2 regions of the Sutcliffiella sp. FSL R7-0096 genome follow, and region 2 is predicted to be linked to the other one. Evidence: a T-box and tRNA genes for the amino acid it is inferred to sense, from the RefSeq annotation. Region 2 holds a T-box; the other holds one or more tRNA genes.

Region 1 (3,383 bases), 330 kb from region 2:
CGGTGGGATACTACCCTGGCTGTATTGAAATTCTAACCCGCAGCCCTTATCGGGCTGGGAGACAGTGTCAGGTGGGCAGTTTGACTGGGGCGGTCGCCTCCTAAAGAGTAACGGAGGCGCCCAAAGGTTCCCTCAGAATGGTTGGAAATCATTCGCAGAGTGTAAAGGCACAAGGGAGCTTGACTGCGAGACCTACAAGTCGAGCAGGGACGAAAGTCGGGCTTAGTGATCCGGTGGTTCCGCATGGAAGGGCCATCGCTCAACGGATAAAAGCTACCCCGGGGATAACAGGCTTATCTCCCCCAAGAGTCCACATCGACGGGGAGGTTTGGCACCTCGATGTCGGCTCATCGCATCCTGGGGCTGTAGTCGGTCCCAAGGGTTGGGCTGTTCGCCCATTAAAGCGGTACGCGAGCTGGGTTCAGAACGTCGTGAGACAGTTCGGTCCCTATCCGTCGTGGGCGCAGGAAATTTGAGAGGAGCTGTCCTTAGTACGAGAGGACCGGGATGGACGCACCGCTGGTGTACCAGTTGTCTTGCCAAAGGCATAGCTGGGTAGCTACGTGCGGACGGGATAAGTGCTGAAAGCATCTAAGCATGAAGCCCCCCTCAAGATGAGATTTCCTTTTACTTCGGTAAGTAAGATCCCTGAAAGATGATCAGGTAGATAGGTTCGAGGTGGAAGCATGGCGACATGTGGAGCTGACGAATACTAATCGATCGAGGACTTAACCCAACAAATGAAATAAGTGAACGATATGAATATCTTGATACGAACACATTATCTAGTTTTGAAGGAATAAAAAAGATGAAAAAACATCTTGATTTTCTTCAAAGATATATTATAATAATATTTGTCTGGTAATGATGGCGAAGAGGTCACACCCGTTCCCATACCGAACACGGAAGTTAAGCTCTTCAGCGCCGATGGTAGTTGGGGGATCTCCCCCTGTGAGAGTAGGACGTTGCCAGGCTGGTATTAATCCACCATAGCTCAGCGGTAGAGCATTCGGCTGTTAACCGAAGGGTCGTAGGTTCGAATCCTACTGGTGGAGCCAATTATATGGAGAGCTGTCCGAGTGGCCGAAGGAGCACGATTGGAAATCGTGTAGACGGTCAACGCCGTCTCAAGGGTTCAAATCCCTTGCTCTCCGCCATTATCTTTGGCCCGTTGGTCAAGCGGTTAAGACACCGCCCTTTCACGGCGGTAACACGGGTTCGAATCCCGTACGGGTCACCATAGTTTTTTCACGACAGTGAAAATAACTTTCCTTACATAGGAGGATTAGCTCAGCTGGGAGAGCACCTGCCTTACAAGCAGGGGGTCGGCGGTTCGATCCCGTCATCCTCCACCATCTTAATTCATAACATACCTTAATTAATACTATCGCGGGGTGGAGCAGTTCGGTAGCTCGTCGGGCTCATAACCCGAAGGTCGCAGGTTCAAATCCTGTCCCCGCAACCAAATGGTCCCGTGGTGTAGCGGTTAACATGCCTGCCTGTCACGCAGGAGATCGCCGGTTCGATCCCGGTCGGGACCGCCATTTCTTTGAAAATTAAATTAGGCTCGGTAGCTCAGTTGGTAGAGCAATGGACTGAAAATCCATGTGTCGGCGGTTCGATTCCGTCCCGAGCCACCATGATTTTTTCACAAAAGTGAAAGGATCACCATATAATGCCGGTGTAGCTCAGTTGGTAGAGCAACTGACTTGTAATCAGTAGGTCGTGGGTTCGACTCCTATCGCCGGCACCAGGAATATGGAGGGGTAGCGAAGTGGCTAAACGCGGCGGACTGTAAATCCGCTCCTTCGGGTTCGGCAGTTCGAATCTGCCCCCCTCCACCATTTCTTTTGAAAAGTAGTAACAAATTGTTTTATAGGGGCATAGTTTAACGGTAGAACAGAGGTCTCCAAAACCTCCGGTGTGGGTTCGATTCCTACTGCCCCTGCCAATTAAAAATTATGGCGATTGTGGCGAAGTGGTTAACGCACCTGATTGTGGTTCAGGCATTCGTGGGTTCGATTCCCATCAGTCGCCCCATATTTTATTCATGATCGACTTTAAATAAGTCGTTTTTATTTCCGGTTTTATTGGGCTATAGCCAAGCGGTAAGGCATCGCACTTTGACTGCGACATGCGTTGGTTCGAATCCAGCTAGCCCAGCCATTTTTGCGGAAGTAGTTCAGTGGTAGAACACCACCTTGCCAAGGTGGGGGTCGCGGGTTCGAATCCCGTCTTCCGCTCCATACAATTTAGGTGGCATAGCCAAGTGGTAAGGCCAAGGTCTGCAAAACCTTTATCACCGGTTCAAATCCGGTTGCCACCTCCAATTTTATTAAAATAATTATTCATATATACGAGACAAGCCGGGGTGGCGGAACTGGCAGACGCACAGGACTTAAAATCCTGCGGTAGGTGACTACCGTACCGGTTCGATTCCGGTCCTCGGCACCATTTGAATAATTATTGATTGAGTATGCCGGTGTGGCGGAATTGGCAGACGCGCACGACTCAAAATCGTGTTCCTCTGGAGTGCCGGTTCGACCCCGGCCACCGGTACCAATCGCGGGTGTAGTTTAATGGTAAAACCTCAGCCTTCCAAGCTGATGTCGTGGGTTCGATTCCCATCACCCGCTCCATACATAACTTTTCAAGACTTCAACCATTTGGTTGAAGTCTTTTTTTGACTGTTCGGCTCCTTCCTGATTACATACAAAAAGCCACAAAGCACATCAATTCATTGCTTTGTGGCTTTTTGTTAATTTTATTCTACAAGCATGGCAATTCCTTTTTCGAGTTCTTTTAATACATCAGGATCTTGTTCTGTTGTTAGGTGGTTTTTTAAGACCTCCAAGGTTTGAGGTTGAGGGTCCCCGATTCTGCCTATCGCCCAGGCTGCAGTACCTCGTATCACTGGTCGTGGGTCATTCTTTATAAGACTTAAAAGATCAGGGATAGCAGAAGTATCTTTATAATGGGCAAGGGCTATGATGGCATTACGTTGTATCGGCTTTTTGCCTCGCCAAGACCCGGATATTTTACCGAAGTTCTCTTTAAATTCCCTATTAGAGATGGTGAGAAGCGGTTTGAGTTTTGGTTTGACGATCTCAGGGTCCGGCTCCATTTCTGGATGTAGATGAAAGTCCTTGCCTTTGTTTTCTGGACATACAGTCTGACAGGTGTCACAGCCGTATAACCTGTTTCCAAGTTTTGTACGGTATTCTTCAGCCAGAAACCCTTTCGTCTGTGTTAGAAAAGCTATGCATTTATTTGAATCGAGTTGTCCACCTTGAACGAGAGCTCCTGTAGGGCAGACTTCGACGCATTTATTACAGGTCCCACAGTTGTCTTCAAGGGGTGTGTCGGGCTCAAAGGGTATGGTG
Region 2 (3,383 bases):
CCTGTTGGTTCTCCCTCACCTGCAGGAAGTTCATCCCCTTGTCCGCTATCGTTTTGCGCTCCTTGATTTCCACCGCCACATGCAGCTAGAAATGCACTAAGTACAAGTGTAAGCGCTAAAAGAAGTAAATATTTTGACTTTTTCATTTGCTTAACCCCCTAGAAAATTATGTCGAAAATTGTTTGTTTTCGAGGTAACGAATTTTATTATACAAGTTTTCTAAACATTGTGCATTCATAATTTTAACGTCAATTTTACAAAATACTGTTATTCCAAGAATTTTCATTACAAAAATAGTTCTAAATACCTATAAAATAATTATAGATTTTTACCCATTCATTACAATTCATTTACAAACATTACAATAATTTTACATAGTATTTTTGCAAGTAATGACCTTTATAGTTTCTTTAAATTTGTCTTATTCTATTCATTTCATTACAATACATTTTAGAGTCTTTTCTTTTATAGGAGGAACTATGAAAAATTCTTTTAAAGTTTCCATTATATTTTTCTTTGTACTATTAGGCATAACGCTTATAACGGGCTATTTCTATTATGAAACCATTAATTTGCTGGCTTTCATTAACACTTCTTTTACTTATTCCAGTATCCTTTTATTCCTGTCATTGCTGACAACAGTTACCAAAAGGGGGTTCTTTGACGGTATTACATACAGCTTTCGTAGAATCTTCGCTTCAAGTCAGCCTGATAAACAACTGGAAGATGATATTAGAAACGAGATGAGACCTCCATCGGAGTTACTCCAGCCACTTTCTACCCAGCCAATGCTATTCGCATCTCTTTTGTTATTTCTATGTATGCTGGTATCTCTTTTTATTTATTACAATAGTTGATATTTTCCAAAGAATTGGCTATAATAGGAGAATATTTATTAATTTATAAGCAATGATGAAGAGTAGTACTAAACAGCATAGTTTATAGAGAGTTTGTGGTTGGTGGGAACAAACAACTATCGTTTAGGAATGGACTTCTGAGCTTCACGGCTGAACCGTATATCAGTAGGCTGTGACGTATCCTTACGTTACAAGGTTAAGTGATTTCTGCAATATTTTGTATGAAATAATAAGGGTGGTACCACGGTCCATTCGTCCCTTTTTTTAGGGATGAATGGGCCTTTTTATATTTTTATCGGATTTATAGTAAGTATGGTCGTTGATTTCCGTTCCAGGCGCTTCGCTTTCCTGCGGGCGGTCCGGGAGCCTCCTCACAACGCTTTGGGGTCTACCCTGTCCCTTCCTTCCGCGGGAGTCTGCTCGCCTTCCACTACAATCAACTAATTTTGCTATTTAAAAAACCATCTTTGTATAAGCCAAGATTTAAGGAAAAAGGAGAACAAAAAATGAAAACAATATTTTCAGGAATTCAACCAAGCGGTAATGTCACACTTGGAAATTACATCGGGGCAATGAAGCAATTTGTCGAGTTGCAAAATGACTACAACAGTTACTTCTGTATTGTAGACCAACACGCAATCACAGTTCAGCAGGATCCACAGGAACTTCGTAAAAACATCCGAAAGCTTGCAGCTTTATACCTAGCAATCGGTCTTGACCCGGAAAAGGCTACCCTTTTTATCCAATCAGAAGTACCGGCACATGCGCAACTAGGATGGATGATGCAATGTGTGGCATACATCGGGGAATTGGAGAGAATGACACAATTCAAAGATAAATCCACAGGGAAGGAAGGCGTAACTGCGGGTTTATTGACATACCCTCCACTGATGGCAGCGGATATCCTCCTATATAATACCGATGTTGTTCCTGTGGGTGAAGACCAAAAGCAACATTTGGAATTGACAAGGGACCTTGCTGAACGTTTCAACAAGAAATACCGCGACATCCTGACTGTACCGGAAGTGAAAATTGCTAAAGTCGGCGCAAGAATTATGTCATTAAGTGAACCAACAAAGAAAATGAGCAAGTCTGATCCAAACCAGAAGTCCTTTATCTCCTTGTTGGATACACCAAAACAATTGGAAAAGAAAATTAAAAGTGCGGTTACTGACTCTGAGGGGATTGTTAAGTTTGATAAGGAAAACAAACCTGGAGTTTCTAATCTTCTAACCATCTATTCCATCTTAGCAAACAATACAATACAAGAATTGGAAAATCAGTACGAAGGAAAAGGTTATGGAGATTTCAAAGGCGACCTTGCTCAAGTAGTTGTGGAAGCCCTAGAACCAATCCAAACCAAATATCATGATTTAATTGAATCAGATAAACTCGATGCCATATTAGACGAAGGTGCTGAACGTGCTAATCGTGTGGCCACGAAAACGTTGAAAAAAATCGAAAACGCCATGGGACTAGGTCGTAAACGCCGGTAACCATTGAAAAAAGCTGTCAGACTGATAAAATCTGACAGCTTTTCATTATTTCCCTAGGAAATATTCTAATTGACTTTAGGATGTTGCTCCAATTCCCAGAGCTTTTCAAAAAACGGTTGACCTTTCACTAAATGTTCACAGAAGTCCTGATGCTTCTCCGACCAGCCATCTCTTATTTCCTCGATCAATTGAGACCATACTTCTTCAAAACTCATTGACTGAATTTCTCTGTAATGGATCGGATTCCATTCCGTGTACCAATATCTAATTTGGGCAACATTGCATGTTGATCTTAGTTGATCCATTGCCATGAAAAGAAGCTGTTTCAATTGTCTTTCTTTTCTCGTCAAACCGTGCATGATCTCTGGTGATGGGGATAATATATGGTAGTCTTTTTGTGATTTGCTGGTTGGTGAGAAAGAATACTTTTCAGCGTCGTGATTTTCTACCATATCATACACTAACTGTTCTTGCCTTGGAATGAGCCTGCTTTTTCGGATTGGAATATTGTATCCAATAGTGTCCACCGCAAGGATACCTTGTCCATCCGTTACGACAAAACAGTAATCCAATTGAATTCTTTCATGGTTTTTTCGAATGTAGCTTTTTTGAAAAATGTCTTCCAGCAAAGATGGAGGCAGCTCTTGGAGGTCGTTTTCTATATAGTTGAACAGGACAGAATCCACTTTCAATAGCGGTACTTGATCCAACAGCTCTACGCTATCATCTTTTCTCCACTCATGAAAATGACAAACATTATAACCGTTTTCTTCTCCTTCAAACCAATTTACCCATACGTCATGAAGATACAACATATCATACCCCTCACTTCACATCTACTCTTTTATTTATCCAACAGTATGAACAGTGAAGTGCAAAAATATTCCATTAAAACCAATAATTTTTCCTTATGACTATTCTTCGTCGCGAAAAGTCGGTTCCTGGTTCCCAGATAAATAGATACTACCGGCAATAAGCAATACTCCAATTGGTAAAAGGTAACATTCAGGTCTTGAAACTAGAAATGTCA

What was found. The T-box of region 2 lies ahead of trpS (tryptophan--tRNA ligase). A T-box ahead of a tRNA ligase gene usually reads a tRNA of that ligase, here a tRNA-Trp.
Region 1: it has a tRNA-Trp gene. The T-box ahead of trpS (tryptophan--tRNA ligase) is inferred to sense a tRNA for this amino acid. The anticodon was not compared.

What each region holds. Positions count from the first base shown of each region.
Region 1 covers NZ_CP152003.1:1,176,780-1,180,162, forward strand. Annotated here, with positions in the region: rRNA gene MKY77_RS05970 (23S ribosomal RNA) at 1-736, shown strand, start outside; rRNA gene rrf (5S ribosomal RNA) at 858-974, shown strand; tRNA gene MKY77_RS05980 (tRNA-Asn) at 984-1,058, shown strand; tRNA gene MKY77_RS05985 (tRNA-Ser) at 1,066-1,157, shown strand; tRNA gene MKY77_RS05990 (tRNA-Glu) at 1,166-1,240, shown strand; tRNA gene MKY77_RS05995 (tRNA-Val) at 1,280-1,355, shown strand; tRNA gene MKY77_RS06000 (tRNA-Met) at 1,389-1,465, shown strand; tRNA gene MKY77_RS06005 (tRNA-Asp) at 1,469-1,544, shown strand; tRNA gene MKY77_RS06010 (tRNA-Phe) at 1,565-1,640, shown strand; tRNA gene MKY77_RS06015 (tRNA-Thr) at 1,678-1,753, shown strand; tRNA gene MKY77_RS06020 (tRNA-Tyr) at 1,761-1,844, shown strand; tRNA gene MKY77_RS06025 (tRNA-Trp) at 1,878-1,951, shown strand; tRNA gene MKY77_RS06030 (tRNA-His) at 1,965-2,040, shown strand; tRNA gene MKY77_RS06035 (tRNA-Gln) at 2,092-2,166, shown strand; tRNA gene MKY77_RS06040 (tRNA-Gly) at 2,172-2,246, shown strand; tRNA gene MKY77_RS06045 (tRNA-Cys) at 2,256-2,329, shown strand; tRNA gene MKY77_RS06050 (tRNA-Leu) at 2,366-2,454, shown strand; tRNA gene MKY77_RS06055 (tRNA-Leu) at 2,479-2,562, shown strand; tRNA gene MKY77_RS06060 (tRNA-Gly) at 2,566-2,639, shown strand; gene queG (tRNA epoxyqueuosine(34) reductase QueG) at 2,765-3,383, opposite strand, start outside.
Region 2 covers NZ_CP152003.1:1,501,858-1,505,240, reverse strand. Annotated here, with positions in the region: gene MKY77_RS07650 (peptide ABC transporter substrate-binding protein) at 1-146, opposite strand, end outside; gene MKY77_RS07645 (DUF3899 domain-containing protein) at 480-857, shown strand; T-box leader at 901-1,120, shown strand; gene trpS (tryptophan--tRNA ligase) at 1,364-2,353, shown strand; gene MKY77_RS07635 (YjbA family protein) at 2,419-3,168, opposite strand; gene MKY77_RS07630 (hypothetical protein) at 3,268-3,383, opposite strand, start outside.